3 regions of the Cellulosimicrobium sp. SJTW-1 genome follow, and region 3 is predicted to be linked to each of the others. Evidence: riboswitches for the same ligand, from Rfam matches in the RefSeq annotation. Region 3 holds a riboswitch; each other region holds the start of a gene.

The links. A riboswitch is a leader RNA that binds a small molecule or an ion and turns the genes downstream of it on or off. The one in region 3 is predicted to bind S-adenosylmethionine.
Region 1: another riboswitch for S-adenosylmethionine. It lies ahead of RSE42_RS02965 (LLM class flavin-dependent oxidoreductase); the one in region 3 lies ahead of RSE42_RS18340 (methylenetetrahydrofolate reductase).
Region 2: another riboswitch for S-adenosylmethionine. It lies ahead of RSE42_RS03035 (ABC transporter substrate-binding protein); the one in region 3 lies ahead of RSE42_RS18340 (methylenetetrahydrofolate reductase).

What each region holds. Positions count from the first base shown of each region.
Region 1 is NZ_CP136680.1:641,832-652,087, reverse strand. Features, by position in the region: gene RSE42_RS02970 (NtaA/DmoA family FMN-dependent monooxygenase) at 1-460, opposite strand, end outside; gene RSE42_RS02965 (LLM class flavin-dependent oxidoreductase) at 477-1,631, opposite strand; SAM riboswitch class IV at 1,977-2,084, opposite strand; gene RSE42_RS02960 (helix-turn-helix domain-containing protein) at 2,254-2,976, shown strand; gene RSE42_RS02955 (MMPL family transporter) at 3,094-5,814, shown strand; gene RSE42_RS02950 (endonuclease/exonuclease/phosphatase family protein) at 5,899-6,906, opposite strand; gene purL (phosphoribosylformylglycinamidine synthase subunit PurL) at 7,150-9,522, opposite strand; gene RSE42_RS02940 (hypothetical protein) at 9,686-9,961, shown strand; gene RSE42_RS02935 (DUF1304 domain-containing protein) at 10,014-10,256, opposite strand, start outside.
Region 2 is NZ_CP136680.1:662,717-672,972, forward strand. Features, by position in the region: gene RSE42_RS03025 (LLM class flavin-dependent oxidoreductase) at 86-1,183, shown strand; gene RSE42_RS03030 (contact-dependent growth inhibition system immunity protein) at 1,404-1,724, shown strand; SAM riboswitch class IV at 2,091-2,204, shown strand; gene RSE42_RS03035 (ABC transporter substrate-binding protein) at 2,310-3,938, shown strand; gene RSE42_RS03040 (ABC transporter permease) at 4,009-4,962, shown strand; gene RSE42_RS03045 (ABC transporter permease) at 4,959-6,005, shown strand; gene RSE42_RS03050 (dipeptide ABC transporter ATP-binding protein) at 6,002-7,792, shown strand; gene RSE42_RS03055 (Dps family protein) at 7,869-8,354, opposite strand; gene RSE42_RS03060 (aldo/keto reductase) at 8,594-9,619, shown strand; gene RSE42_RS03065 (hypothetical protein) at 9,733-10,125, shown strand; gene RSE42_RS03070 (flavin reductase family protein) at 10,211-10,256, opposite strand, start outside.
Region 3 is NZ_CP136680.1:4,072,344-4,082,599, forward strand. Features, by position in the region: gene RSE42_RS18320 (sensor histidine kinase) at 1-714, shown strand, start outside; gene RSE42_RS18325 (LytR/AlgR family response regulator transcription factor) at 774-1,583, shown strand; gene RSE42_RS18330 (heavy metal transporter) at 1,580-2,047, shown strand; gene RSE42_RS18335 (cation acetate symporter) at 2,044-3,567, shown strand; SAM riboswitch class I at 3,779-3,881, shown strand; gene RSE42_RS18340 (methylenetetrahydrofolate reductase) at 3,887-4,948, shown strand; gene metE (5-methyltetrahydropteroyltriglutamate--homocysteine S-methyltransferase) at 4,981-7,464, shown strand; gene RSE42_RS18350 (hypothetical protein) at 7,521-7,772, opposite strand; gene RSE42_RS18355 (DUF2630 family protein) at 7,823-8,071, opposite strand; gene RSE42_RS18360 (VOC family protein) at 8,162-8,560, shown strand; gene atpC (ATP synthase F1 subunit epsilon) at 8,565-8,882, opposite strand; gene RSE42_RS18370 (VOC family protein) at 9,061-9,441, shown strand; gene RSE42_RS18375 (FBP domain-containing protein) at 9,930-10,256, shown strand, end outside.

The sequences.
Region 1 (10,256 bases), 840 kb from region 3:
GCGCGTACCGCTCGGGGTAGGGCAGGTACCCGCCGCGGCGGAAGTTGGCGCCCGTGAAGGCGTCGGGGCTCGTCACGAGGTTCCACGCCGCGCGGCCCTCGGAGAGCAGGTCGAGCGTCGCGAACTGCTTCGCGAGCTCCCACGGCTCGTTGAACGTCGTGTTGATCGTGCCCGCGAGGCCGAGCCGCTCCGTGACGGCGGCGAGCGCGGCGAGGACGGGCAGCGTGTCGGGGCGGCCGACGACGTCGAGGTCGTGGATGCGGCCCTTGTGCTCGCGCAGGCGCAGGCCCTCGGCGAGGAAGAAGAAGTCGAGCCTCGCGTCCTCGGCGCGGCGCGCGAGGTGCTCGAACGACGCGAAGTCGATCTGGCTGCGCGAGCGGGGGTCGCTCCACACGGTGGTGTTGTTGACGCCTGGGAAGTGGGCGCCGAGGTGGATCTGCTTGCGGGGTCGGGTGCTCATGTCGTTCCGTCCGGGCTCAGGCGATCGCCGCGTAGCGGTTCGCGGGGTGCGGGAGGCCGAGCGTGTCGCGCAGCGTCGTGCCCGGGTACGCGGTGCGGAACAGGCCCACGCCCTGGAGCAGCGGCACGACCCCGTCCACGATCGCGTCGAGGTCCGTGCTCAGCGACGACGGCCGCAGCAGGAAGCCGTCGGCGGCGCCGGCGTGCGCCCACTCCTCGACCGTCGCCGCGAGGTCGCGCGCCGTGCCCACGTGCGTCAGCGAGTCGGTGTCCCACGAGACGCCCTCGAGGTCCTCGAGCAGGTCGAGGCGGGCCTGCGCGCTCGCCCGCGTGTCGCCGACGACGACGTAGGCGTCCACGAGGACCCGGAGCGTGTCGGGGTCGCGCCCGGCCTCCGCGGCGGCGTCGCGCACCTGCGCCCGCAGCGCGACCGCCTCGTCCCGCGTCGCCGCCCGGACCCGCACGACGTCGGCCCGCCGGGCCGCGAGGTCGAGCGACGCCGGCGTGCTCGCCCGCACGACGACGGGCGGCTGGCCCTGCGGCGGGCGCGGCGTGATCGACGGCCCCTTCACCGCGAACCGGATGCCCTCGTGGTCGACGTAGTGCAGCTTCTCGCGGTCCACGAACCGGCCCGTCGCGACGTCGCGGATCTCGGCGTCGTCCTCCCACGAGTCCCAGAGCCGCGTGACGACCTCGACCGCCTCGTCGGCCTCGGCGACGGCGTCGGGCTCGTCCTGGGCGCCCTTGCGCCCGAAGGCCGCGGCCTCGGCCGGGGTCGTGGACCACCCGACCTGCCATCCCGCGCGGCCGGAGCTCACGTGGTCGATCGTCGCGACCGCCTTGGAGACGTGGAACGGCTCGGTGTGCGTGGTGGTGACGGTCGGGACGAGGCCGATGCCCGCGCTGCGCGGCGCGAGCCGGGACGCGACGAGCGCGGCGTCGAGCCGGCCGCGCACGGACCCGTTGCGGCCGGGCTGGAGGGTGAAGGCGTCGTCGAGCGTGACGAGGTCGAGCAGGCCGCGCTGGGCCGTGGCCACGAGCTCGACGAGGCGCTTGGCGTCGAACAGGCGCTGGGCCTGGGAACCCACGGTCCGCCAGGCGGCGGGGTGCGCACCGGCGTCGGTGAGGTCGACGCCCAGGTGGACGGTGCGGGCGGGGCGGGGGTCGGGCATCGCGAGGATCCGTTCTGGGACAGGCGCCGGCGGCGCGCTCAGGGCGCGGCGGGGTGCCGGGGGTGGGCAGGGTCGTCCCGCCGCGGGACGGCAGGGCGGGGCCGGGGAGGCCGGAGGGAGGCCCGTCAGGGCGTGCGCGCGGGAGCGCGCGGCGTCAGGAGCGGGGCGTCGTCAGAGACAACAGGTGACGCGCACGGGGGCGCCGACCGGACAGGAGACGACGGCCGCAGCGCGGACCGGACAGGGGCACGTCGGCGCGTGCGCGGTGCTCACCGCGGTGCTCGACTCTCGCCGGTCCATCGTCCGTCTCCTTCGTGCCCGTCTCCGGGCGCCGCGTGTTGCCCCGCACCGCGCAGGTCGCGCGACGCGGGACCTGGTCCTCACCCGGGGCACCCCGCCACGCGGGAGGGTTGCCGTCCGACGAGCCGGGGCTTCGCGTCGGAGCTCATGACCATGTCCTGTGCCGGGGTCCGTGGACCTCGGTTGCCGGGAACCTACGAGCGGTCGGAGAGGGTGTCAACGCACCGCCGGGACCTTCCCACATACTGGACTCGATCGGTCAACTTTGAGCAGCCGAGGCCCTCGTTTGCACCGAGTGCATCGATGCACCTAGTGTCAAGAGGTGCCTCTCCTCCCCGGACCCGAGCGCCCGACCGCGCCCGCGACGGACGCCGTGACCCCGGACGCGCCGAGCGCGGACGTCCCCGGCCCGGACGCCGCGGCTCCGGACCGTCGCGCGGCCCTGCGCGCACGCCACCGCCGCGCGATCGTCGCCGCCGCCGCGTCGCTCATGGAGGAGAAGGGCGGCGCGCGCTTCACCGTCGACGAGCTCGCGGCCCGGGCCGACGTCGCGCGCCGCACGATCTTCAACCACTTCGCGTCGCTCGACGACGTCGTGGTCGAGGTCTGCGAGGACGTGCTGGGCTCGGTCGTCGAGACGCTCGGGGCGAGCGCGGCCGAGCCGGGCACCGACCGCCCCACGCCCCTCGACGACGTCACCGCGGCGCTGCGCGGCACGGACCTCGTCGGCCCCATGGCCTACCTCACGCGCGCCCTCGGCGGTACCGCGACCGAGCCCACGCCGCGCGTCACGACGATGGTCGTGCGCACCTTCACCCACCTCGCCGAGCGCCTCGTCGCGGCGACCACGCGCCGGCACCCGGACGTCGACCCGCTCGAGATCGAGATGCTCGTGGGCGCGCTCATGGCCGGGGTCCTCGTCATCCAGCGGCGCTGGTGGGCCGAGACCGGCGCCGCCGACGACGACGCGTCGCGCGCGGTGTGGTCCGGCCTGCTCGACCGCCTCGTCGAACGGATCCGCGCCGGCTGGGCGGACCCCGTCTGACACGACCCGCACCCTCCCCGCCCTGTCCCGCCTCGCGACCACCTCTCCCGCAGCACCGCACCCGCCACCCCGTGCACACCCGCCGGACCCGGACCGGACTCCCACCGAAGGATCCTCATGGCTGAACTCCTCTACCGCCTCGGCCGCGCGTGCGCGCGCCGCGCGCGGACCGTCCTCGCCGCGTGGCTCGCGGTGCTCGTGCTCGCCGGGGCGGCGTTCGTCGCGTTCGGCGGCACGCTCGCCAGCAGCTTCTCGATCCCCGGCACCCCGACCGCCGACGTCACCGCGCGCCTCCAGACCGCGCTGCCCGAGGCGTCGGGCGGGAGCGGCACGATCGTCCTCGCGACGGAGGACGGCGCGCCGTTCACGCCCGAGCAGGAGGCGGCGATCGCGGACCGCTTCGCCGCGGCGGAGGAGGTCGACGGCGTCGCGTCGGTCGTCGACCCGTTCGCGACGCAGGAGGAGCTCGCCGACCAGCGGAAGCAGATCGACGACGGCCGCACCCAGATCGCCGCGGGACGCGAGCAGATCGAGGACGGCCGCGCGCAGCTCGCCGCCGCGCAGGAGCAGGTCGACGCCGCGCGCGCCCAGCTCGACGTGGGCCAGGCCGAGCTCGACGCCGCACGTGCCCAGGCGGAGGCCGCGGGCGCGCTGGAGCAGGCGGCGCCGCAGCTCGACGCGCAGCGGGCCGAGATCGACGCGGGCCGCGCCACGCTCGAGTCGCAGGCCACGACGCTCGACCAGCAGGTCACCGCGCTGGAGGACCAGAGCGCGACGCTCGAGGAGCAGTCCGCGCAGCTCGAGCTCTCCGCTCCCCTGCTCGACATGGCGTCCGACATCCGCCTCGTGTCCACGGACGGGAGCGCGGCGGTCGCGAACGTGACGTTCACCGAGCCGAACATGAGCATCGACCAGCAGACGAAGGACGACCTCGTGGCCGTCTTCGCCGACGACCCCGTCGACGGCGTCCAGACCGACTTCTCGTCCGACATCGCCCAGGGCGTGCCGCAGGTGTTCGGCGTGGGCGAGGCCGTCGGCCTCGTCGTCGCGGCGATCGTGCTCGTCGTCATGCTGGGGACGCTCGTGGGCGCCGGCCTCCCGATCCTCACGGCCCTCATCGGGGTCGGGATCGGCGCGCTCGCCGCGATGTCGCTGTCCGGGGTCGTGGAGATGTCGTCGGTGACGCCGGTGCTCGGCCTCATGCTGGGGCTCGCCGTCGGGATCGACTACTCGCTGTTCATCGTCAACCGGCACCGACGCCAGCTCAAGCAGGGCGACGAGCTGCACGAGTCGATCGCGCTCGCGAACGGCACGTCGGGCAACGCGGTCGTGTTCGCCGGGGCGACGGTGCTCATCGCGCTGCTCGCGCTCAACGTGACCGGCATCCCGTTCCTCGGCCTCATGGGCACGGTCGGTGCGCTGTGCGTCGCGATCGCCGTGCTCATCGCCGTCACGCTCACGCCGGCCCTGCTCGGCATGATCGGCCCGCGGATCCTCAGCCGCCGCGAGCGCGCCGCGCTCGCCGGGCCCGCCGCGACGACGGGCGCGTCGACGGGTGCGGCGGCCGGCGCGTCGGCCGGGACCGCGTCGTCGGAGCCGGGCGCCGCGGGCGGCCTGCCCGCCGCGGAGCCCGTGCGCCCCATGTCGACCGTCCGCGCGGTGGGGACGGCGCTGCTCTCCGTCGTCGCGCTCGGCGTGATCGCCCTGCCCGCGCTCGACCTGCGGACCAACCTGCCCGACGGCTCGTCCGAGGCGCACGACTCCACGCAGTACCGCGCGTACTCGACCGTCGCCGAGGAGTTCGGCGAGGGCACGAACGGGCCGCTGCTCGTCGTCGCCGACCTCCCCGGCGAGCCCACCGAGGCCGAGGCGCTCGAGTACCAGGTCGGCGTGGCCGAGGAGCTGTTCGCGCAGGACGACGTCGTGGCGGTCGCCCCGATCGGGACGTCCGAGGACCGCACGGTCGCGGCGTTCCAGGTGATCCCGGCCGAGGGTCCGACGAGCGAGTCGACCGAGGAGCTCGTGCACGCGCTGCGCGCCCTCGAGCCGCTCGACGGCGAGGTCACGCTCGGCGTCGCGGGCTCCGCCAGCGGCAACATCGACATCTCCGAGAAGCTCGCGCAGGCGCTGCCGATCTACCTCGCGGTCGTCGTCGGGCTGTCGCTCGTCATCCTCGTGCTCGTGTTCCGGTCGATCTTCGTGCCGGTCGTCGCGACGCTCGGGTTCATCCTGTCGTACTTCGCCGCGCTCGGCGGGGTCGTCGCGATCTACCAGTGGGGCTGGCTCTCGGGGGTGTTCGGCGTCGAGACGCCGGGCCCGATCCTCAACTTCCTGCCCACGATCCTCGTCGGCATCCTGTTCGGCCTCGCGATGGACTACCAGCTCTTCCTCGGCTCGGGGATGCGCGAGGCGTACGCGCACGGCGCCCCCGCGCGCGTCGCGATCGTGCAGGGCGTCCGGGCGGGCCGGGCCGTGGTGACGGCCGCGGCGATCATCATGATCTCCGTCTTCGGCGGGTTCGTCTTCTCGCACAGCGCGATGATCCGCCCCATCGGGTTCGCGCTCGCGTTCGGCGTCCTCGTCGACGCGTTCGTCGTGCGGATGCTGCTCGTCCCGGCGCTCATGCACCTCGTGGGCGACAAGGCGTGGTGGCTCCCCCGCTGGCTCGACCGCATCCTGCCCGACGTCGACGTGGAGGGCGCCGCGCTCGAGCGCCGGCACCCGCACCACCTCGACGGGTCGACCGACCCGGCGGCCCAGGGCGGCGCGCCCGACGCCGGCACCGAGCCGGGCACCACCGGCCCGGACCCGGCCGCGCCGGAGCCCGCGCGCGGCTGAGGCCGCGGAGCCCCGCACCGGACCCGGTGCCACCGGTCGACGAGCGCACCCGCTCGTCGGCCGGTGGCGCCGGGTCCGCCGTCGTCAGGGACGGGGCACGTGCACCGTCGCGACGATCGCGCGGTGGTCGCTGCCCACGACGTGCAGGGAGCCGACGTCGGTCACGGCGTTCTCGCGGTCGGTCACCACGTGGTCGAGGTTGAGCACCGGCGGCACGACGCCGGGGCGCGGCGACCACGACAGGTCGAGCCCGCCGCCCGAGGCGCGCGACGCGTCGTGGAACCGGTCGCCCAGCAGCCGGCGGAACGTCGCGTGGTCGTGGGTGGAGTTGAAGTCGCCGACGAGCACCTGGGGCAGCGGGTCGCCGTGCGCGCGCTCGGCGAGCGCGTCCGTCTCCTCGTGCCAGATGTCGACGTACTCCGGGATCGGCGGGATCGGGTGCACCGCGGTGACCCGCACCGGGACGCCGTCGACCTCGACCGTCGCCGACGGCATCGCGTCGTTCGAGAACGGCTCGACGTCCACGTCGCGGAGCGGCAGCGCGCTCCACAGCCCGCTGCCCATGGCGCCGCGCCCGACCTTGCCGTCGGCGCTGTACGGCAGCACGTCCTCGATCCCCGCCGCGACGAGCCGCTCGCGCAGGTCCGTCGTGAGCTCCAGCACGGCGAGCACCTGCACGTCCTCGGTGCGGACGAGGTCGACGAGCGCCTCCGCGTCCGCCGTGCCGTACCAGGTGTTGGCGCCCATCACGCGCAGCGTCACCGCGTCGTCGGACGGCGCGGGGCCGGGCACGAACGCGGGCACGAGCCACACCGCCTGGACGGCGACGCAGACCGTGAGCAGCGCCGCGAGCAGCCACCGGCGCGCGAGCAGCGTGAGCACGAGCCCGACGGCGGCGCCCAGGGCGACGAACGGCGTGAAGCCGACGAGCTGCGCGACGGGCGTCCACGCGTCGTCGGGCAGCATGCGCACGAGCGTGAGGAGGAGCACCGCCACTACGCCCGTGGCGAGCACGACCGTGAGGGGTCGACCGCCCGGTCGGCGCCGCGTCGTGACGCGCGCGGGCGGGAGGCGCGTGGTGGCCGAGGTCATGCCCAGACTCTCGCAGCGCCGGCCCCGCCGCCGCGACCCGCCCCACCGGCCCGCCCGGCGATCTCCACGGAACCCGCCCACCCGCCCGTCCCGAGCGTCCCGCCCGTCCGCCGAGCACGAGGTTGCCGTCGTTCCGGCGTCCATGGCGACGGCAACCTCGTGCTCGACCGGGGGCTGGACCGGGAGACGGGACGACGACGCCCCGGTCACCGTGCGGTGACCGGGGCGTCGGTGGAGCGGGTGTCAGCCGAAGATGGCCGGCAGCGTGCCGCGGAAGGCCGCGTCCGCCTCGCTGAGCGGGACGGTGAACAGGCCCGCGACCTCGAGCGCCTCGCCCGACTCGGCGACGGCGCCGGGCTCGGTGCCCGTCTCGCCGATCTTCAGGACGGGGACGCCGCGCGCGACGCACGCGTCGACGAGCTTGGACTCCTCGCCGCGGGGCACCGCGACGAGCGCGCGGGCCGTCGACTCGGAGAACAGCGCCTCGAACGGGGTGACGCCGTCGCGCTCGGTCAGCGCGTCGAGCGACACGGTGGCCCCGACGCCGAAGCGCAGCGACGCCTCGAGGAGCCCCTGCGCGAGCCCGCCCTCGGAGAGGTCGTGCGCGGCCGACACGAGGTCGTCGCGGCTCGCGTTGACGAGGACGCCGGCGAGCGCCTTCTCGGCCGCGAGGTCGACCCGCGGGGGCACGCCGCCCAGGTGGCCGTGCTCGACGTCGGCCCACGCCGAGCCGTCGAGCTCCGCGCGCGTGGTGCCGAGGAGGTAGATGCTCTCCCCCGTCTCACGCCAGCCCGACGGCGTGGCGTGCGCGACGTCGTCGAGCACGCCGAGCACGCCCACGACCGGGGTCGGGTGGATCGAGGAGTCGATCTGCCCCGGCTCGCCGGTCCCGTTGTAGAGCGACACGTTGCCGCCCGTCACGGGGACGCCGAGCTCGCGGCACGCGTCCGCGAGGCCCTCGATCGCCTCGACGAGCTGCCACATCGAGTCGGGGTCCTCGGGCGAGCCGAAGTTGAGGCAGTCGGTCACGGCGAGCGGGCGGGCGCCCGTCGTCGCGACGTTGCGGTACGCCTCGGCGAGCGCGAGGCGGGCGCCCGTGCGCGGGTCGAGCTTGCCGTAGCGGCCGTTCGCGTCCGTCGCGAGCGCGACGCCGAGGCCCGTGCTCTCGTCGACGCGGACCACGCCCGAGTCGTCGGGCTGCGCGAGCGCGGTGTTGCCCTGGACGAACCGGTCGTACTGGTTCGTCACCCACTCCTTGGACGCGAGGTTCGGCGACGCGAGGAGGCGCAGCGCCGTCGCGCGGAGCTCGTCGCCGCTCTCGGGTCGGGCGAGCGCGTCGGCGGCCACGGTGCGAGCGTTGAGCCCGTCCTGCCACGACGGGCGCGCGTACGGGCGGTGGTACACCGGGCCCTCGTGCGCGACGGTCCGCGGGTCGACGTCGACGATGCGCTCGCCGTGGTGGTCGATCGTCAGGCGCCCGGAATCGTTGACCTCGCCGATGACGGCGGTCTCGACGTCCCACTTGGCGGTGATGGCGAGGAACTCGTCGAGCTTCTCCGGCGCGACGACCGCCATCATGCGCTCCTGCGACTCCGACATGAGGATCTCGCCCGCGTTGAGCGTCGGGTCGCGCAGCAGGACGTCGTCGAGCCACACGTGCATGCCGCCGTCGCCGTTCGAGGCGAGCTCCGACGTCGCGCACGAGATGCCGGCGGCGCCGAGGTCCTGGATGCCCTCCACGACCTGCGCCGCGTAGAGCTCGAGGCAGCACTCGATGAGGACCTTCTCCATGAAGGGGTCGCCCACCTGGACGCTCGGGCGCTTGGCGGGCACGCCGTCCTCGAACGTCTCCGAGGCGAGGATCGAGGCGCCGCCGATGCCGTCGCCGCCCGTGCGGGCGCCGAACAGCACGACCTTGTTGCCGACGCCCGAGGCGTTGGCGAGGTGGATGTCCTCGTGGCGCAGCACGCCGAGGCACAGCGCGTTGACGAGGGGGTTGCCCTGGTACGACGAGTCGAAGACGAGCTCGCCGCCGATGTTCGGCAGGCCGAGGCTGTTGCCGTACCCGCCGACGCCGCTCACGACGCCGTGCACGACGCGCGCCGTGTCCGGGTGGTCGACGGCGCCGAAGCGGAGCTGGTCCATGACGGCGACGGGGCGCGCGCCCATGGAGATGATGTCGCGCACGATGCCGCCGACACCCGTCGCGGCGCCCTGGTAGGGCTCGACGAACGACGGGTGGTTGTGCGACTCGACCTTGAACGTCACGGCCCAGCCGTCACCGATGTCGACGACGCCCGCGTTCTCGCCGATGCCGACGAGCAGGTGCTTCTTCATCTCGTCCGTGGTCGCCGCGCCGAACTTCGACAGGTGGACCTTGGACGACTTGTACGAGCAGTGCTCGGACCACATGACGGAGTACATCGCGAGCTCCGCGGCCGTGGGGCGGCGCCCCAGGATGTCGCGGATGCGCTGGTACTCGTCCGGCTTGAGGCCGAGCTCGGCGAACGGCTGGACCTCGTCGGGCGTGGCGGCGGCGTGCTCGACGGTGTCGAGCGACGACGCGGCGGGACGAGCCTCGGAGCGTGCGGAAGCCTGGGGTGCGGGGGCGGTCATCGTTTCCCTCGGGTGGGCGCTGAGCGGGGAGCGCACGACGGCGCGCGGCCAGTCTACCGGCGCCCGGGGAGAGGCCGTCCGGGCGTCTCGCGTCGCGGGCGACCGAGAAGTGAGACGAGCGTCTCGCCGTGCGGAAACCGGGTTTCCGGGTTCCGATGGAGGGGTGACCACCCTTCTCGAACCGACGTCCGGCACCGCCCGCAGCAGGACCAGCGACCTCCTCGACCCGCACCTGGAGCGGCTCGGCCACGAGCTCACGCTCGTCGAGCGCCAGCTCAACGGCTACTCCCGGCGCACGGGCTCCTACGTGGGCCGCGGGGCCGTCGAGACCGTCGAGCCGGCGGAGGGCCGCTACCGGGACGAGCTCGAGGCCGAGCGCGAGCGCATCCTGTCGCGCCTCGAGATGCTCAGCGCCATGCGCGTCGCCGCGTCCTGCTGACCACGACCCCGACCGCGACTCCGAGCGCGGCCACCGTGGGGCGCAGGACGGCTCAGAGCGTCAGCCCCAGCACGACCCCCAGCACGCCGAGCGCGGGCGGCACGAGCTGGACGAGCGCCGCCCGCGCCTTCGACGGCGACGACAGGATCAGCACGAGCCCCGCCGCGACCATCGACCCGGCCCCTACGACCACGAGCGTCAGGCCGACGTCCTGCCGGTCCGCCGCGTACAGGACGATGCCGAGCACGACGAGCACCGCGAGGAACAGGTTGTAGAACCCCTGGTTGAAGGCCAT
Region 2 (10,256 bases), 860 kb from region 3:
TGCGCGTGCCGAACCCGCCCCGGAGCTGCCGAACGCGCGGGTACCGGGGCCCCGAACGACGACACCGACAGCAAGGAGCAGGACCGTGCGGTTCCAGGTACTCGACATCGTGTTCAACCCGCCCCACCCCGTGACCGGGGAGGCGGTCGCGCCGTCCGACCGGTTGAACCGGGTCGTCGAGACGGCGGTGCTTGCGGAGGAGCTCGGGTTCGACTCGTTCGCGGTGGGGGAGCGGCACGCGGGAGAGGTGCTGTCGTCGGCGCCGACGGTGATCCTCGGCGCGGTCGCGGCGCGGACGTCGCGCATCCTGCTGAGCACGGGCGTCACGGTGCTGTCCCTGCTCGACCCGATCCGCGTCGCCGAGGACCTCGCGACGGTCGACCAACTGAGCCGCGGGCGGCTGGAGATCGTCATCGGCAAGGGCAACGAGGTGCTGCAGTACCCGCTGCTCGGGCTGGACCTCGACAAGCAGTACGAGTACCTCCAGGAGAACTACGAGCTGCTGCGCCTGCTGCTGTCGGAGGAGGACGTCAGCTGGAGCGGGCGGCACCGCCACGCGCTGGAGCACGCGACGACGCTGCCGCGGCCGTTCGCCGGGCCGTTCCGGATCTGGCACGGGTCGGCGACGTCGCGCTTCGCGGTCGACCTCGCGGCCCGGTACGGGGACCCGATCGTCAGCGCCAACGCGTTGCAGCCGCGCGAGAACTACCAGGTGCTCATCGACCGCTACCGCGAGCAGTACGCGGCGCACGGGCACGACCCGGCGTACGGGTTCGTCGGGTCGGGCTCGGGCGGGCTGTTCCTCGCGGACACGACGGAGGAGGCGATCGAGCAGTACCGCCCGATCTACGAGGGCCAGGTCGCGGCGGCGGCGCGCCGGGGGTACGGGCCGGACGCCGTCGGGAAGGCACCGAGCTTCCGGACGGTCGAGGACGCCGTCGAGCGCGGGCCCGCGCTCGTGGGGTCGCCGGAGCGCGTGGCGGAGAAGATCCTCGACTACCACGCCTCGTACCGCCACGACCTGCAGTCCGTCTCGGTGAACCACCTGATCCCTGCGGCGCAGCAGGAGGACGTGCTGCGCCGGTTCGCGGAGGAGGTCGTGCCCGTCGTGCAGGCCGAGGTGAAGACGGACCTGTGGAGCCCGGCCGACGCCCGCCGCGCGGCGGGGTTCACGGCGGCCTGACGAGGCATCCTCGACGCCACGGCCGGTTCGCTCTTCCTCGAGCTGGGCGGCGCGGATGATGGAGGAGGCTGCGCTGCGGGCCCGGCGGCAGGCTGAGAACACCCCTGCTGAAGAGGCCGACGGTGTAGCGTCGCGTCCCGGGCGCAGCTCCGGTCTCGACGCAGGCTCTCGCACTCACGCCGCCCTTCCTTGACGCGACGACCCCTCCGCGAGGTGCGCCATGACGACCCACTACTCGCTCGACGCGTTCTTCGGCTCGTTCTTCCACCAGGACTGGGAAGAGGACTACGGGAGTCCCGCAGGTGCTCTGGCGCGTTTCCTGGACCTGGTCGGCCCCAGCAGGTACGACGGACTCGTCGACGAGATCGACAGCACCCTGGACCGCTACCGTTCCGACGAGCAGGTCGTCGAGTGGATCAACGGCCGGCTTCATGCCGAGCTCTATCGCGAGGCCGTGGGAATGCCGCTGCGCGACTGGCTCCTCGTGGTCCGGGGAGAAGTGACGGCGAGAATCACCGCATCAGATCTTGACGGTCCCTGAGGAGTTTCGCTCTCTCGGTCTCTCGCGTGCCGGCTACGGTCGGCGGGCCTGATCGCGACGGCTCCGGTGGCGCGTCGTGCTCGGCGTGCCGGCGCACGTCCGGGCGTCGACGACGTCGCTGTCGACGCCCGTGGCGCGCGCTTCGCTGTCGGTGGCGTCGCGGCGGTCCGTGCTGCCGCAGGTCGGGCGCCCGTCCGAGCGCGCCCGGTCCGTGGCGCCACCCCACCTCCCGAGTCGCCCTTCCCGGCGCGGTAACACGCGAGACGGCCGCGACTCGCGTCGTCTCGGCGGAAACAACCGTCCGCCTGGCGGGACGGCCGTCTCGATACTTGACTCAACCAGTCGAGATTGTCTTTCCTGCTCCCAGGTGACGAGCGTCAGCACGTAGGCCCGGCTCGCTGACCAGCAACCCTTCGACGTGACGGGGTGCTCCGGGAACGACCTGACCGCGCCGCTCCCGCGGCGCGGTAAGCACGGCACCCCGGTGGGCACCCCCCGCCGCGCCGGCCCTGGGCCCGCCGCGGACGACCACCGGCGCCGGACGACCGCCGGTCCTCAGCCGGCACACGAGGAGAGCAGCACGACATGATCCCCACACCTCACCGACGCCGGTCCCTGACCGTCGCCGCGGCGGCCGCCGCGACGGGCCTCCTGCTCAGCGCGTGCGCGGGCGGCGGCTCCGGCGCGTCCGACGGCGACGGGTCGCCCAGCCCGTCCGGCGAGCCCGTGGCGGGCGGCGACCTGACGTTCGCCCTCACGGTCGACTCGCACTGCATCGACCCGCAGCAGGTCGGCAACAACGACGCCATCGCGGCGGCCCGCCAGACCGTCGCGTCGCTCACGGCGCAGGACCCGGATTCGGGCGAGATCCTGCCGTGGCTCGCGGAGAGCTGGGAGGTGAACGACGACGCGTCGAGCTACACGTTCCACCTGCGCGACGACGCGACGTACGCCGACGGCACGCCGATCGACGCGGAGTCGGTGAAGACGAACTTCGACGCGATCGTCGCGCTCGGCGCGACGGCGTCGCTCGGGTCGCAGTACCTCGTCGGCTACGAGGGCACGACCGTCACCGACCCGCAGACCCTCACGGTGGACTTCGCGGAGCCGAGCGCGCAGTTCCTCCAGGCGACGTCGACGTTCTCGCTCGGCCTCCTCGCCCCGTCCTCGGCCGACCTGAGCGTCGAGGACCGCTGCGCCGGGAAGTTCGTCGGCTCCGGCCCGTTCTCCGTGAAGTCGTACACGCAGGACCAGGAGATCGTGCTTGAGAAGGTCGCGGGCTACGCGTGGGGCTCGGAGGCGAGCGACCACCAGGGCGAGGCCTACCTCGACACGGTGACGTTCAAGGTCATCCCCGAGGCGAGCGTGCGCAGCGGCAGCCTGCAGTCGGGGCAGATCGACGCCACGGCCGCGATCTCGACCGTCGACCTCCCGCAGTTCGACGGGAACGGGTTCTGGCTCGAGTACCGCGCCAACCCGGGCGTCGTGTTCAACCTCTTCCCCAACGAGTCGAGCCCGCTCGCGGGCGACGAGGCCGTGCGGACGGCGATCCTCCAGGGCATCGACCGCGAGCAGATCGCGGACACCGTGCTCAGCGCGCAGGACGAGCCGGCCACGAGCGTGCTGTCGCACTCGACGCCGCTCTACGAGAGCGTCGCGGACGAGCTCGCCTACGACCCCGAGGGCGCGAAGAAGATCCTCGACGACGCGGGCTGGGTCGAGGGCGCCGACGGCGTGCGCGAGAAGGACGGCCAGAAGCTCTCCACGACCGTGACGTTCTGGCAGGTGCCGGAGCCGCTCGAGCTCGTCCAGCAGCAGCTCGCGCAGATCGGCGTGGACCTCCAGCTCCAGCACGTGACCGTCGCGGAGTCGCAGGCCATCAAGGAGAGCGGCGACTTCGACTTCGACTACTACAACCTCACGCGCTCCGACCCGGACGTGCTGCGCACGATCTTCTCGGCGAACGCGCGCAACATCAACCAGCGCGACGCCGAGGAGGTCGACGACCTGCTCGACGCGTCGGCCGCGGCGACCGACCCGGCCGAGCGGCAGGAGCTCGTCACGGAGGCGTCGCGACTGCTCGTGCAGAAGGGGCACGCGATCCCGGTCTACGAGCTCTCGACGACCATCGCGGCCGCCGACACGGTCCACGGCCTGACGTTCGAGGCGTCGTCGCGCCTCGACTTCTACGACGCCTGGGTCACCCAGGGCTGACCCGCCGGGTCCGCCTGCCCGACGCCGCGGCGTCGGGCAGGCGGGCATCCCCCACGGAAGGAGGCCGACCATGGGCCGGTACGTCCTGCGTCGCGCCGGGCAGGGCCTGTTCGTGCTCTGGGCGGCGTTCACCATCTCGTTCTTCGTCCTCTACCTGCTGCCCAGCGACCCGGCCGCGCTCATGGCGAGCGGCGGTGGCGAGGCGGACCAGGTGGACCCCGCGCTGCTCGACGCCCTGCGCGCCCAGTACGGCCTCGACCGGCCCGTGCTCGTGCAGTACGCCGACGCGCTGTGGCACGCGCTGCGGCTCGACTTCGGGACGTCGTACGCGTCCGGGGCGCCCGCGACGCAGCTCGTGCTCCAGGCGCTCCCGGAGACGCTCCGGCTCACGGCCGCGGCGCTCGTCCTCGCCGTCGTGGCGGGCGCCGGCATCGCGATCGCGAGCACGTTCCCGCGCGCGGCCTGGCTGCGCCACGCGCTCGCGTCGCTCCCTCCGCTCGGCGTCGCCCTGCCGCCGTTCTGGCTGGGCCTCCTCCTGCTGCAGTGGTTCTCCTTCCAGCTCCCGCTGTTCCCCGCGATCGGCAACCAGGGCGCGATCAGCCTCGTGCTGCCGGCGATCACGCTCGCCGTGCCGGCGAGCGCCGCGCTCGCCCAGGTGCTCGCGCGGAGCCTGCGCGGGACGCTCGGCGAGCCGTACGTGGAGACGGCGCGCGCCAAGGGCGCGAGCCGCGCGCGCGTGCACTTCCGTCACGCGCTGCGCAACGCCGCGATCCCCGCGCTGACCGTGCTGGGGGTCGTCGTGGGCGGGCTGCTCGGCGGCACGGTCGTCACCGAGACGGTGTTCTCGCGCGCGGGCCTGGGACGGCTCACGGTGACGTCGGTGGACGCGCAGGACATCCCCGTGGTGCAGGCGGTCGTCGTCCTCTCGGCGCTCGTGTTCGTGGTCGTCACGCTCGTGGTCGACCTGCTCTACCCCCTGCTCGACCCCCGGATCGACGCTCGACAGAAGGCGGTGGCCGCATGAGCACCAGGCCGGGAGTGCGCATCGTGCTCCGGGACGAGGCCCGGGTCGCGGACCGTGCCGCGGTGGCGGACGTGCCGCCGTCGGGCGCGCTCGCCCCCGACGCCCCGCCCGCCGACGCGCCCGAGGGACGCACGCCCGCGGAGATCGAGGTCGAGGACCGCGAGGACGCGCGCGCGATCCTCCGGCACGGCCGCGTGCGGACCCGGGGCACGGCGGGCCGGTGGCGGCGCGGGGCGCGGTACGCCGTGCGGCGTCCCGGGCTGGTCGTCGCGGTGCTCGTCGTCCTGCTCGTCACGGCGTGGGCGGTCGTCCCGCAGCTCTTCACGTCGTACGACCCGCTGACGGGCGTGCCCGCGGACCGGCTGCAGCCGCCGTCGGGCGCGCACCTGTTCGGCACCGACCACCTGGGGCGGGACGTGTACGCGCGCGTCGTCCACGGCGCGTCGGCCTCGCTCGGCGCGACCGTCATCGCGGTCGCGGTCGGGCTCGTCGCCGGGTCGCTGCTCGGCCTGCTCGCGGGATTCTTGCGCGGGTGGGTGGACGACGTCGTCGGCCGGTTCGTCGACGTGCTGCTCGCGATCCCCAGCATCCTGCTCTCGCTCGCGATCATCACGGCGCTCGGGTTCGGGACGGTCAAGGTCGCGATCGCCGTCGGCATCACGAGCGTCGCGACGTTCGCCCGGGTCATGCGGGCCGAGGTCCTGCGCACCTCGACGTCGGTGTACGTCGAGACGGCCCGCGCGTCGGGGGTGCGCTGGTACGGCGTGCTGGGGCGGCACGTGCTGCCTAACTCGACGGGACCGGTGCTCGCGCTCGTCGCGCTCGAGCTCGGCACGGCCGTGCTCGCCATCTCGGCCCTGAGCTTCCTCGGCTACGGGACGCCGCCGCCCGCGCCGGAGTGGGGGTCGCTCGTCTCGGGCGGGCGCGACTACCTGGCCACCGCGTGGTGGCTCACGACCATGCCGGGCCTCGTGATCGTCGCCGTCGTGCTGTCGGCGAACCGCATCGCACGGGCCCTGGAACGGACCGGAGGGGACGCATGACCGCCACGACGCCGACCACCCAGGAGCGTCCCGGCCCGACGTCGGGCGAGGCGCCCGCGCTCGAGATCCGCGGTCTGGAGGTCGCCTACCGCACGCGCGACGGCGGCTCGTACGCCGCCGTCCGCGGCGTCGACCTCGCGGTCGGGGCGGGCGAGGTCGTCGCGCTCGTGGGCGAGTCCGGGTCGGGCAAGAGCACGACGGCGCACGCGGCCCTGCACCTGCTCGCGCGCGGGGGCGAGGTGATGGCAGGGACCATCCGCCTCGGTGGGCGCGACGTCGGGCGGCTCTCCGAGAAGGAGTGGCAGCAGGTGCGGGGCCGCGACGTCGGGCTCGTGCCGCAGGACCCGACGGTGTCGCTCAACCCCGTGACGCGCGTGGGCGACCAGGTCGCGGAGGTGCTCGTCATCCACGGCCTCGCGCGGCGCAAGGAGGCGCGCGAGCGCGCGGTCGAGCTGCTGCGTCAGGCCGGGATCGACGACCCGGAGGCCCGCGCGCGGCAGTACCCGTCACAGCTCTCCGGCGGGATGCGCCAGCGCGTCCTCATCGCGATCGCAGTCGCGGCCCGGCCGCGCCTCGTCGTCGCGGACGAGCCCACGAGCGCGCTCGACGTGACGGTCCAGCGCCGCATCCTCGACCACCTCGACGGACTCGTGCGCGACCTCGGCACCGCCGTCCTGCTCATCACGCACGACCTCGGCGTCGCGGCGGACCGCGCCGACCGCATCGTCGTCTTGGAGCACGGGGTCGTCGTCGAGGAGGGCACGGCCGACCAGGTGCTGCACGACCCCCGCCACCCGTACACCCAGCAGCTCATCGCGGCGGCGCCGAGCCTCGCGAGCTCGCGCCTCGTCGCAGGCGGCACCCCGGAGACGGCGCCGAACGACGGCGTCGTCCCGCGCGCCGACGCGAGCCGCGCCGCGGTCGCGAGCCGCGCCGTCGACCAGGGGATCGCGGTGCCCGACGCCGCCGGCCCGGACACCGCGAGCGCGCCCGTCCTCGCGGTGCGGGACCTGCGCAAGGAGTTCACGCTGCCGCGCGGGTCGGCGCACCGGACGCTCGTCGCGGTGGACGGCGTGAGCCTCGCGGTCGGGCGCGGCGAGACGTACGCGCTCGTGGGGGAGTCCGGCTCCGGCAAGAGCACGACGGCGCGCCTCGCTCTCCGGCTCGAGCGGCCCACCGCGGGCACGGTGGAGTTCGCCGGCGAGGACATCACGACGGCGCGCGGCGAGCGGCTGCGGTCGCTGCGCCGCGGCTTCCAGGTGGTCTACCAGTCCCCGTACGCGTCGCTCGACCCGCGGTTCACCGTCGAGCAGATCGTCACCGAGCCGCTCCGGGCGTACCGGGTCGGGTCGCCGTCCGAGCGGGCTGACCGGGCGCGTGCGCTCGTCGAGGACGTCGCGCTCCCGCCCGACGTGCTCCGCCGAGGACCGCGCGAGCTCTCGGGCGGGCAGCGCCAGCGCGTCGCCATCGCGCGGGCGCTCGCCCTGAACCCGGCGCTCGTCGTGCTCGACGAGCCCGTCTCGGCGCTCGACGTGTCCGTGCAGGCGCAGATCCTCGAGCTGCTCGTGCGGCTCCAGGCCGAGCACGGGCTCGCGTACCTGTTCATCTCGCACGACCTCGCCGTCGTGCGGCAGGTGTCCGACCACGTCGGCGTCATGCACCGCGGGCGCGTCGTCGAGCAGGGGGCGGCCGAGCAGATCCTGCTCGACCCGCAGGAGGAGTACACGCGGGAGCTCGTCGCGGCCATCCCCGGCCGCCGCGCGCACCAGGGGCGCACCGCGAAGTAGAACGGCCCGTCGCGAGGTAGCACACGGCGTGCTCTACCTCGCGACGGGCCGTTCTACCTCGCGGCGGTGGGCCGGGTCAGGCCTCGCGGTTCTCCGAGGAGAGGAACCAGGCCTGCTTCTCCAGGTCCGCGATGATCTCGTGCAGGATGTCGGCGCTCGTCGGGTCCTCGGCGTCCACGTCGTCGTGCACGGCGCGGACGACCTCGACCGTCTGCGCGATGCGCTCGACGACCGCGTCGACGGTGTCGCCGACCGACACGAGGCCGGCCGGGTACGGCGAGAGGTCCGTCGTCGTCGCGACGGTCTCGGTGCGGCCGTCGGGCACGACCTGGAGCGCGCGCATGCGCTCGGCGACGGTGTCGCTGTGCTCGCGCGCGGCGTCCACGACGTCGTCGAGCTGGAGGTGCAGGTCGCGGAACCCGCGGCCCGTGACGTTCCAGTGGGCCTGCTTGCCCTGGACGTGCAGGTCGACGAGCGCGACGAGCACGCGCTGCAGGTGGGCGCGGAGCTTCTCCGACGCCTCGAAGCGGGCCGTCGTGCGGTGGATGGTGGGTGCGGACATGGTGCTCCTCGCTCTCTCGGGGGTCGCCCGGAATCGTGCGGCGGTCACCCGGCTTCCGTCGGTGCCGTTCACTTGAACGATTCCAGACTAGGTCGCATTCCGCGCGCCCGCCAGCAAGGAGAGGCGTGCCTGACCTGCGGCGGGGCTCGTCCCGCGGCACGGCGCGTCACGTCCTCTCGCCAGGTGAGAGGACGGCGTCCGCCCTTGCCCCCGGCGGCGCGCGGTGGTCCGCTGGGGCCATGACCGACACCTCCCGGACCCCCGCCCCCGGCACCCTCCCGTCGCGCACGCTCGGCACCGGCGAGGCGGCGCTCGCCGTCTCCGCCGTCGGGTTCGGCGGCATGTCCGTCACCGACGCCTACGGCCCCGCGGACGCCGCGGAGGCGGAGGCCGTGCTGCGCCGCGCGCTCGAGCTCGGTGTGACGCTCTTCGACACGGCCGACGTCTACGGTCACGGCCGCAACGAGGAGCTGTTCGGCCGGGTCCTCGGGCCGCACCGGGACGAGATCGTCCTCGCGTCGAAGTTCGGGCTCCCGCCCGCGGGCGGCCACCCCGACGGGCGTCCGGTCGACGGCCGCCCCGAGTACGTCCGTGCCGCGGTCGACGCGAGCCTGCGCCGCCTCGGCACCGACCGCCTCGACCTGTACTACCTGCACCGTGTCGACCCCCAGGTGCCGATCGAGGACACGGTCGGCGCGCTCGCCGGCCTCGTGGAGGCCGGGAAGGTCCGCGGCATCGGTCTCTCGGAGCCGTCCGCCGCGACCGTGCGCCGCGCGCACGCCGTGCACCCCGTGACGGCCGTGCAGAGCGAGTACTCGCTGTGGACGCGCGACCCGGAGGACGAGGTGCTGCCGACGCTGCGCGAGCTCGGGGTCGGCTTCGTGCCCTTCTCGCCGCTCGGCCGGGGCATCCTCACCGGGACCGTGGACGCCACCGACGGCTTCGCGGAGGACGACGTGCGCCGCGCCCACGCCCGGTACGCCGGCGAGGCGTTCGAGCACAACCGCGGCCTCGTGCGCTCCCTGGAGCAGCTCGCCGCGGAGCGCGGCGTCACGACGGCGCAGCTCGCGCTCGCGTGGCTCCTCGCGCAGGGCGACGACGTCGTCCCGATCCCGGGGACGAAGCGCGTCGCGTACCTGGAGCAGAACGTCGCGGCGGCCGCGGTCGAGCTCACGCCGGACGACGTCGCGACGATCGGCGCGGCGATCCCGCGCGCGGCCGTCCAGGGCGTGCGGCACCCGCAGCCGGACCTCCTCGACGGCTGACCCGCCGCGCGGGCCGGCGGCGAGGACAGGTGGCCGCCCACCCTGCCTCGCGGGGCCGGGGAGACCTAGACTGGAGAGGTCCTGTGGGTCTCCCCGCGCAGAGGTCGGCTCCGATGTCGTGGCTGCTCATGATCTGGTGCGCGACGGCGTGCACGGCCGCCGCCGCGTGGTGGGTGCTGCGCCGGGCCGGGCGACCTCCGAGCCACCGGGCGGGCGGGCGCCGTCGTGCCGCCGCGGCACCGGACCCGCTCACGACGCTCGCGCTCCAGGTGCGGCTCACCGCGCTCGCCGCGGAGCTCCGGCGCATCGAGGCCGACCCGGACGTCTACGCGCGTGCCCACCACTACCTCGCGGTCCAGGGCGCCTACGACGCGCTGCTGCGCGAGGCCTGCCGGCTCACGGGGCTCCCGGTCGCGGACGCGCCCCTGCGCGCGGGCTTCCGCACCGGCGACGACGAGCGGTTCCGCGAGGAGCTCGAGCTCAGCGCGCGCGGCTGGAGCTGGTGACGGACCACCCGTGAGGGGCGGCACGGGACGGGCGAGGGGCCCGACGGCGGGACCTCCGCCGTCGGGCCCCTCGCCCGTCGTGCGCTCAGAGCGCGGAGTGGTCGCCGATCCGGTGGTAGGTGCGGTCGTGG
Region 3 (10,256 bases):
GTGCGCGCGACGGGCGAGGTGGCGCAGTGGTGCGCGGCGCAGCTCGAGCTCGCCGAGCTGGAGGCGTCGCGCACGGCGCTCGCGCAAGCCGAGCTCCGCGCGCTGCGCGCCCAGATCAGCCCGCACTTCGTCTACAACGCGCTCGGCGCCATCGCGTCGTTCATCAGCACCGACCCCGAGCGGGCGCGCGACCTCGTGCTCGACTTCGCCGACTTCACGCGCTACTCGTTCCGCGGGCGCGGCGACTTCACGACCCTCGCCGACGAGCTGCGCTCGATCCACTCCTACGTCGAGCTCGAGCGCGCCCGGTTCGGCGAGCGCCTCGCCGTCACCCTGCAGATCGCGCCGGAGTCGCTGACGGCCGTCATCCCCTTCCTCTCCGTGCAGCCCCTCGTCGAGAACGCGGTGCGCCACGGCCTGGAGCCGCGCGAGCACGGCGGCACGATCGTCATCACCGCGCGCGACGAGGGCACCCAGACGGAGATCACGGTCGAGGACGACGGCGTCGGCATGGACCCGGCCGTCGTGCGTGAGCTCCTCACGTCGCGCGACACGACGCACGTGGGCCTGCGCAACGTCGACACGCGCGTCCGCCAGCTCTACGGCGACGACCACGCGCTCGACATCGAGACCGCGCCCGGCTCGGGCACGCTCGTGCGGCTGCGCGTCCCGCGGTCGCAGCCGCTGCACGAGACGGAGGTGAGCGTGCCGTGACCACCCCGGACCCGGCTCCGGCCGGCGGTCTCCCCGGCGGGGCGGGCGACGCCGTCGGGCTGGACGTGCTCGTCGCCGACGACGAGCGGCCCGTGCTCGACGAGCTCGTGGCCCTGCTCCGCCGCGACCCGCGCGTGCGCACCGTGCGCGGGGTCGCGAGCGGGTCCGAGGCGCTGCGCGAGCTCTCGTCGCGCACGGTGGACGCGGCGTTCCTCGACATCCACATGCCGGGGCTGACCGGCCTCGACCTCGCCCGCGCGCTCTCGCGGTTCGCCGACCGCCCGGCGGTCGTGTTCGTCACCGCCGACGAGGCGCGCGCCCTGGAGGCGTTCGACGTCGAGGCCGTCGACTACGTGCTCAAGCCCGTGCGGCGCGAGCGGCTCACGCGCGCGGTCGACCGCGTCGTCGAACGGGTCGCGGAGCGCACCGCGGCGGGGCGCACCCCCGCGACCGACGCGGCGGCACCGTCCGCGAGCGCCGCCGCTCCACCGCCGGTTGCCGGCGACCCGGCGGGCGGTGCGGCCCCGGCCGAGGAGACGCTCGTCGTGACGGTCGGCACGACGACGCGGCTCGTCCGGCGCAGCGCGGTGCGGTGGGTGCAGGCGCAGGGCGACTACTCCCGGCTCGTGACGGACACCGAGCAGTTCCTCGTGCGCGAGCCGCTCTCCGATCTCGAGGAGCGGTGGGCGCCCGCGGGATTCCTGCGCGTGCACCGGTCGTACCTCGTGGACCGCGCGGCCGTGACCGCGGCGCGGTTCGGCGGGGCGCAGCCCGCGCTCGTCGTCGCCGGGCACGAGGTCCCGGTGAGCCGCCGCATGGTGCCCGCCGTGCGCGAGGCGCTCCTCGGGCCGCACCGGGGCGCGCCGTGACGGGCACCGACCCGCGTCGGGACGCGCGCGTGCGCGTCCGGTCCACCGACCTCCCCGCGGCGCGCCCCGGCCCTCGCCCCGGCCCCGGTGAGGGCGCCGTCCCGGGGGGTGGGGCGCCGTCGGGCACGGCACGCTCCGGCGAGCCGGACGACGCCGCGACCGCCTACACGCGCGGGCTCGTGCGGGCCCAGCTCCGGCTCGGGCTGGCGTGCGTGGCGTCGTTCCTCGCGGTCGTCACGCTGCTCACGGTGACGATGAGCGGCGTGCCCGCGCTGGACGACGTCGTGCTGCTCGGCGTGCCGCTGCCGTGGCTCGTGCACGCGTACGGCTTCTACCCGGTGATCGTCGCGTTCGCGGTCGTGTTCGCGGTCGCGGCGGCGCGCAACGAGCGCCGGTACCGCGCGCTCGCCGAGGGCGCGGGCGGGCCCGACGAGCCCGGTCCCGACGACGGCGGTGCGCCGTGACCAGCGCGCTGCCCCTCGTCGCGATCGCGCTGCTCCTGCTCGCGACCGGGCTCATCGGGTTCTACGGCCTGCGGATCTCGCGCACCACGAGCGACTTCTTCGTCGCGTCGCGCACCGTGCGGCCGGTCTGGAACGCGTCGGCGATCAGCGGCGAGTACCTGTCCGCGGGCACGTTCCTCGGGCTCTCGGGCCTCGTGCTGCTGTCCGGCGCGGAGGCGTTCTGGTTCCCCGTGGGGTACGCGGCGGGCTACCTGCTCGTCCTGCTGTTCGTCGCGGGCCCCCTGCGGCGCAGCGGCGCGTACACGATCCCCGACTTCGTGCACGCCCGGCTCGACTCCGTGGTCGCGCGCCGCGTGACGAGCGTGCTCGTGCTCGTCATCGGGTGGCTGTACGTGGTGCCGCAGCTCCACGGGGCGGCGCTCGTCATCACGAGCGTGGCCGCGGTGCCGCCGTGGGTCGGCTCGGTGGGGATCGCGGTCGTGGTGAGCGCCGTCGTCGCCGCGGGCGGGATGCGCTCCATCACGTTCGTCCAGGCGTTCCAGTTCTGGGTCAAGCTCACCGCGCTCGCGGTGCCGCTCGTCTTCGTGCTCATGGCGCTCGGCGGGGCGTTCGAGCCCGGCGGCGCCGTCGTCACGTTCGACCCCGCCGCCGTGTTCCCCCACGAGGCCGGGCCGGGCGGCCTCGACGCGTACGCCACCGTCTCGCTCCTGCTCGCCCTCCTGCTCGGCACGACCGGCCTGCCGCACGTCCTCGTGCGCTTCTACACCTCGCCCGACGGCGGCTCGGCCCGCCGCACGACCGTCGTCGTGCTCGTCATGATCAGCGTGTTCTACATGGTGTCGAGCACGCTCGGGCTCGTGGCGCGGGTCGTCGCGCCCGACCTCGCGGCGCCCGGGGTCGCGGACACGGTCGTCCTCACGCTGCCGACCCGCCTCGTGCCCGGGCTCGGCGGCGAGCTGCTCGCCGCGCTCGTCGTCGCCGGGGCGTTCGCCGCGTTCCTCGGGACGTCGTCGGGGCTCGTGGTGGCGCTGGCGGGCGTCGTGAGCCAGGACCTGTTCGGCGGCACCGTGCGGTCCTTCCGCTGGTCCGCGGTCGCGTGCACGCTCATCCCGCTCGCGTTCGCGCTCGTCACCATCCCGCAGGGCCTCGTGACGAGCGTCGGGACGGTGTTCGTCTTCGCGGCGTCGGCCCTGTCCCCCGTCATCCTGCTCGGCGTGTGGTGGCGCGGCCTCACCGCGCGGGGCGCGGTGGCGGGCATGGTCGTGGGGGCCGTCCTGTGCGCGACGGCGCTGCTCGCGTCGTCCGCGCTCGTCGCCGCGGGGTACGGGAGCCCGTCCGGCGGCACGGCCGACGGCGTCCCTGGCGTCGTGCGCGCCCTGCTCGCCCAGCCCGCCGCCTGGACCATCCCGCTCGCGACGGCGACCGTCGTCGTCGTGTCGCTCCTCGACCGGCGCGGGCCGCCGCTGCGCACCGACCGGTTCCTCCGCCGCCTGCACGTGCCCGAGCGCCGGAGGGCCTGAGACCTGCAAGGCCGACGACGACCCGTCGCCATGGTCGGTGTCTGGGACCTCGCTCGAGCACCTGAAATCTGTAGCGTAGGAAACCTGAAATTCGTAGCGTAGAGAGCCTGAGATCCGTAGCGCGGGGCGCCGCTACGCCTCCGGCCGATCCCTCCGCATCTCACCTGGCGGGCGCTCTCGACCGCATGTCGGATGGGTCGTAGGATCGTGCCAACCATCCAGAGCGGTCGAGAGTCCTGGCTCGACGACACCGCAGCAACCCGCCGACGGAAGCCTCCCGAGGACAAAGGTGCTAACGCCAGGGTCGATGGAGTGACGCATGACCTCAGAGGCATCCTTCGCGCACCGTCCGGGCCGTCCTCGGCCGACGGTGTCGTTCGAGCTCATGCCCCCGCGCCGACCGGACGCGGCCCCGAAGTTCTGGGAGACGGCACGCCGTCTCGTCGCGACGCACCCCGACTTCGTGTCCGTGACGTACGGCGCCGCGGGCACCGACCGCGCGACCGCGCGCCAGGTCGTCGGACGCCTGCTCCAGGGCACGCCCGTGCTGCCGATCGCACACCTCACGTGCGTCGGGGCGTCGCGCGAGGACGTGGAGTCGGTCATCACCGACTTCCTCGACGAGGGCGTGCGGAGCTTCCTCGCGCTGCGGGGCGACCCGCCGCGCGACCAGCCGGACTGGCAGCCCGCGCCCGACGGCGTCCGGTCGTCGACCGAGCTCGTCGCGCTGCTGCGCGAGGTCGAGGCGTCGCGCTGCGCGTCCGACCCCGCCGTCGCGCTGCGCGGCGCAGCCCGGCCGCTGACGATCGCCGTCGCGACGTTCTGCGACGGCAACCCCGCCGCCGGCACGACGCGCGCCCAGGAGGTGCGCCGCCTCTGGCAGAAGCAGCAGGCCGGCGCGAGCTTCGCGATCACGCAGCTCTTCTACGACGCGTCGTCGTACACCGACTTCGTCGCCGAGGCCCGTGCGGCCGGCGTGACGATCCCCATCCTCGCCGGGCTGCTGCCCACGACGGAGCCCGCGCGGCTCCGTCGCGTCGAGGAGCTCACGGGCGTGCGCGCGCCCCAGCACCTGCTGGACGCGCTCGACGCCCTGCCCGACCCGGAGGCGCAGCACGCCTACGGGATCGCGTACTCGGTCGACCTCGCGCAGCGCGTCCTCGACGCGGGCACGCCCGGTCTGCACGTGTACACGTTCAACAAGCACCGCGCCGCTCTTGACCTGCTCGAGGGTGTCCACCTCGGCGGCGGGTCGGGCGGGACCGGGGGCGGCGCCAGCGCCGCCGCCGCCCCGCTCGTCCCGGACCTGGCCAGCGGGCCGTGGGTCACCGGCACCTCCCTGCCCACGACGAGCGCCGCCACGCACGGCGCGCCCGTCTGACCGGTCCTCCGGACCAGCAAGAGGTTTCGATCATGGCCACTTCCGTACACTCCCCTACCCAGAACCCGGTCGGTTTCCCCGCCGGCACCGTGCTCGGCTACCCGCGCATCGGTCGCCGCCGCGAGCTGAAGAAGGCCGTCGAGGCGTTCTGGGCCGGCAAGACCTCGGCCGAGGAGCTCGAGGCCACGGCCCGCGAGCTGCGCCTCGCGACCGTCCGCCGGCTCGTCGACCTCGGCCTCGGCGCCGACGACGCGTCCGTCCCCGGCTCGTTCTCCTTCTACGACCAGGTGCTCGACGTCGCCGCCTCCCTCGGGGCGGTCCCGTCGCGGTTCGCGTCGCTGACCGACGACGCGGGCCGCCTCGACCTCGCGGGCTACTTCACCGTGGCGCGCGGCCAGGGGGACGACGCCCCGCTCGAGATGACCAAGTGGTTCGACACGAACTACCACTACCTGGTCCCCGAGATCGGCCCGGACACCCCGATCCGCTTCGTCGACGACCGCGTCGCGCGCGAGTTCGTCGAGGCGAAGGAGGCCGGCGTCGTGACGCGGCCCGTCGTCGTCGGGCCGGTCACGTTCCTCGCGCTGTCCAAGGCCGCGGACGACGCGCCCGCCGGGTACTCGCCGCTCGACCGCCTCGACGACGTCGTCGCCGCCTACGCCGACCTGCTGCGCGCGCTCGCCGCGGCGGGGGCGCCGTGGGTCCAGCTCGACGAGCCGATCCTCGTCACCGACTCGGTCGACGTGCCGTTCACCGAGCTCGCCGCCGCCGTGGGGTCCGCGTACCGCGCCCTCGCGACCGACCTCCGCCCGGTGCCGAGCCCGGGGTCTTCGGCGGCCTCGTCCGCAAACCCGGCGGCAACCCCTGGTTCGGCGCAGGACGCGCGGCCCGCGATCCTCGTCGCCACGCCGTTCGGCGGGCTGGAGACGTCGCCGGACGGCGACGGCGCGACCTTCGACTTCCTGGCGACCCTCGCGGGCACGGACGTCGAAGCGATCGCGATCGACGCCGTCCGTGCGGACCTTCCGGACTCGCCCTACGACGACCTCCTGACGAAGACGCTCGTCGTCGGCGCGATCGACGGGCACAACGTGTGGCGCGCCGACCTCTCGGCAAAGCTCGACACGCTGACCGCCGCGCGCAGCCTCGGTGCGGGCGCGGTCGCCGTCGGCACGTCGACGTCGCTGCTGCACGTGCCGCACGACGTCGAGGACGAGACGTTCGCCGAGCCCGGCACGGCGTCGGGCACGACGCTCGACCCGCGCCTGCGCGACTGGCTCGCGTTCGCGGACCAGAAGGTCGGCGAGGTCGCGACGCTCGCCCGCGCGCTGACCGAGGGTCGCGACGCCGTCGCGGAGGAGATCGAGGCGTCCCGCGCGGCGGTGGCGTCGCGCGCGGAGGCGAGCGGCGTCGTCGTGCCCGCGGTGCGGGAGCGTGCGGCCGCGCTGACCGACGCGGACTTCGCGCGCGGTGACTACGCCGAGCGTGCGGCCGCGCAGCAGGAGCGCCTGAACCTGCCGCCGCTGCCCACGACGACGATCGGCTCGTTCCCGCAGACGCCGGAGATCCGCCGCGCCCGCGCGCTGTGGACGAAGGGCGAGCTGTCGGACGCGGACTACACGACCGCGATGCGTGAGGAGATCGCGCGCGTCGTCGCGATCCAGGAGGAGCTGGGCCTCGACGTCCTCGTGCACGGCGAGCCCGAGCGCAACGACATGGTGCAGTACTTCGCGGAGCACCTCGACGGGTTCGCGGTCACGGCGAACGGCTGGGTGCAGTCGTACGGGTCGCGCTGCGTGCGCCCGCCGATCCTGTGGGGCGACGTGACGCGGCCCGCGCCGATCACGGTCGAGTGGTCCGCGTACACGGCGTCGCTCACCGAGAAGCCCGTCAAGGGCATGCTCACCGGGCCCGTGACGATCCTCGCGTGGTCGTTCGTGCGCGACGACCAGCCTCTCGGCGACACGGCGAACCAGGTGGGCCTCGCGCTGCGCGACGAGATCGCGGACCTCGAGGCCGCCGGCATCGGGATCGTCCAGGTCGACGAGCCCGCGCTGCGCGAGCTCCTGCCGCTGCGCCGCGCGGACCAGCCGGCGTACCTCGACTGGTCCGTCGGGTCGTTCCGGCTCGCGACGTCGGGCGTGGAGGCGGCGACGCAGATCCACACGCACCTGTGCTACTCGGAGTTCGGCGAGGTCATCGGCGCGATCGACGGCCTCGACGCCGACGTGACGTCGGTCGAGGCGGCGCGCTCGCGCATGGAGATCGTGCCGGAGCTGCGCGACGCCGGGTACTCGCGCGGCATCGGGCCGGGCGTCTACGACATCCACAGCCCGCGCGTGCCCTCGACGGAGGAGGTCACCGAGCTGCTGGAGCTCGCCGTGAAGTCGATCGACCCGCGCGTCGTCTGGGTCAACCCCGACTGCGGCCTGAAGACCCGCCGCTACGAGGAGACCGTGCCGTCGCTCGAGCACCTCGTCACCGCGGCGAAGGCCGTCCGGGCCACGCTCGGCTGACCCCGGAGACGCCGGAGGCCGGGTCCCGTCAGGACCCGGCCTCCGTGTCGAGGGTGTCAGCGCTCGGTCGTGCCCGTGCCCGCCATCGGGAGGGCGAAGGCGAGCGTCGCCGCCGCGAGGCCGCCCACGAAGAGCCACACACCGCCGTCGACGCCGGACATGCCCGACCCCATGAGCACGAGCCCGCCGACGAACAGCGCGAACGCCACGACGAACCGTGCGACCGCGCCCGCGTGACCGGGGATGTCGCGCCCTTCGGTCCCGGTGGGGAGGGGGCTGTGCGCCGCCTGCTCGCTGGACGTGGTCATGGGGTTCTCCTTCTGAGGTCGGAACGGGAGCCGGACGTCGCCGTCGGCGATCAGTCCAGGTAGTTCTCCACCGTACCGGGGTCTCGCACGGTCGCCGCATCGGGGTCGCCGCCGAACTCGCGCGCGGCGCCGCGCTGGCGCAGCAGGTCCCAGCACTGGTCGAGCTCGACCTCGATCGCGCGGAGCCGCTCGTGCTCCTCGCCCCCGGTGATCTCACCCTGCGCGAGCTGCTCGCGGAGCTCGCGCTCCTGCGCCACGAGGTCGCTGATCGTCCTGCGGATGCCGCCGTCGGTCGCCATGCCGTCCACGGTATGCCCGACGGCGCGGGCGCGCCCCGGGAGGCCGGCCCCACGCGGCGCAGCGTCGGCGGTGCGCCCTAGGCTCGTCGCATGACGACGACGATCGGGCGCACGGTCCTGCTCTGCCGCGACCTCGACGCGAGCGCCGCGTTCTGGGCCGACGGGTTCGGCTTCCGCACGTTGTTCCAGGGAGAGACCGAGGGGTTCCCCCTGCTCCACGTCGGCCCCGGACGCGTCGACGAGCCCGGCCTGTGGCTCGTGCCGCTCCCCGAGGGCGGCGCCCCGCTCGTGTGCCACGGCCTGCCCAACCTCGTGCTCTACGTCGACGACCTCGACGCGACCCTCGCACGCCTCGCCGCGGCCGGGGTCGAGCCGTTCGTCGGGCCCGACGCCGACGCCGAGACCGGCGACCGGTTCGCGCACGTCCACGACCCCGACGGGCACCGGGTCGTCGTCGTGCAGCTCGGGACGACGACCGACCCCGCGTAGCGGGCTACCGAGCGCGCACCCATGTCGCGTCGTCGGCGAGGATCGTCACCTCGTCCTGGTCGACGACGAGGAACCCGCCCCCGATCCGCAGCTCGGCCGTCGGGCGGTCCGGGGTGCGCAGACGCACCCGGCCCGCCATGAGCGACGCCGCGACCGGCTGGTGCCGCGGCAGGATGCCCAGCGTGCCCGACGCCGCCGGGACCGTCACGCTCCGCGCCTCCCCCGCCCAGAACACCCCGGACGGCACCACCACCTCCACGAACACCAGCCGCTCCCCGGCGGGTGCGGCGGTCTCGGACGGGGACGGCAGGGCGACGGGCACGGAGTTCCTCCCGGACGGTGGACGGCGGAACCTCCGAGTCTGGCCGGGCGACCCGCTCGCCGGGCCCGGCACTTCGTCACCCGGGTGGGGCCGAAGGTCACCGGGGAGCCACCCGCCGCGGTGGTGCCGGCGAGCGGCCCGCGCGCCGACCGTGGGTGGCCCGCGTCACGATGGGTGCATGAGCACCCACGCGCACGGCATCCACCACTCGTTCGACTACGTCGAGCTCCCCGTGACCGACCTCGCCGCCGCGCAGGCGTTCTACGGCGCGGCCTTCGGCTGGGAGTTCGTCCCCTACGGCCCCGGGTACGCCGGGATCCGCACGGCGGCGGAGTCCGGCGCGGACGAGGCGGGCGGTCTGCGCCTGGCCGAGTCGGGCGACGTGACCCGCGGCGGTCCGTTCGTCCTGCTGTTCTCCGAGGACCTCGACGCGACGCTCGCCGCCGTGCGGGACGCGGGCGGCGAGGTGGTCGAGGGCCCGTACGAGTTCCCCGGCGGCCGTCGGTTCCACTTCCTCGACCCGAGCGGCAACGAGCTGGGCGTCTGGGCGACGTCCTGAGGGACGGCGTCGGCCGTCGCGCCGGGGGTACGCGGCGACCCGGGCGGCAATCACGTTGACGGCGGCGGGTGCCGAGGCGCACCATCGAGGGTGACGGTTGCCGTGGGCAGCCGTCCGTCGTGCCGGACGGGCACGACCACGGATCAGGATCGCGCCGACGGCGCGCCGCACGGGACGAGGAGACGCGGATGCACGGCACCGCAGGCTGCGAGGTGGCCATGGCGGCCTGCTCGGGCGCCCTCTTCCCCCGCACCGTCACCCGCTGAGACCACCGGGCCGCGGGCCGTCGTCCCCGACGCCCGCCTCGCTCCGTGGCGCACCGCCGTCCGACGACCCCGTCGTCGCCCGGCCGCGCCGGTCATGACGCGACGGCTGCGGGCACGCCGTCCTCCCCGCCCCCGGCGGCGCCGTCGTGCGCCCGGGCGAGCACGCGTCGTCGTGCACGCCCGCCGGGCCGCGGACCGTCCTGACACGGAAGCAGCGAACCCATGAACCCCCTGACCGAGAAGCAGATCCGCGCGTCGTTCGTCAACGCGTCCAAGCGCGAGGCCGCGCAGGCGACCCTCCCCGACCTCGACACGCTCGACTGGGACCGCCTCGACTACCTCGGGTGGCGCGACCGCAAGGCCCCGCTCCTCGCGTACGCCGTCGTGGAGGTCGACGACGAGCCGCGCGGCGTCCTGCTGCGCTCGACCGACGCCAAGACGGGCGGACGGCGCAAGCGCGCGGTGTGCGCGTGGTGCGAGGACGTCGTCGTGACGGACGACGTCAGCCTCTACGTGGCGCGCCGCGCCGGGGCCGCCGGGCGCCGCGGC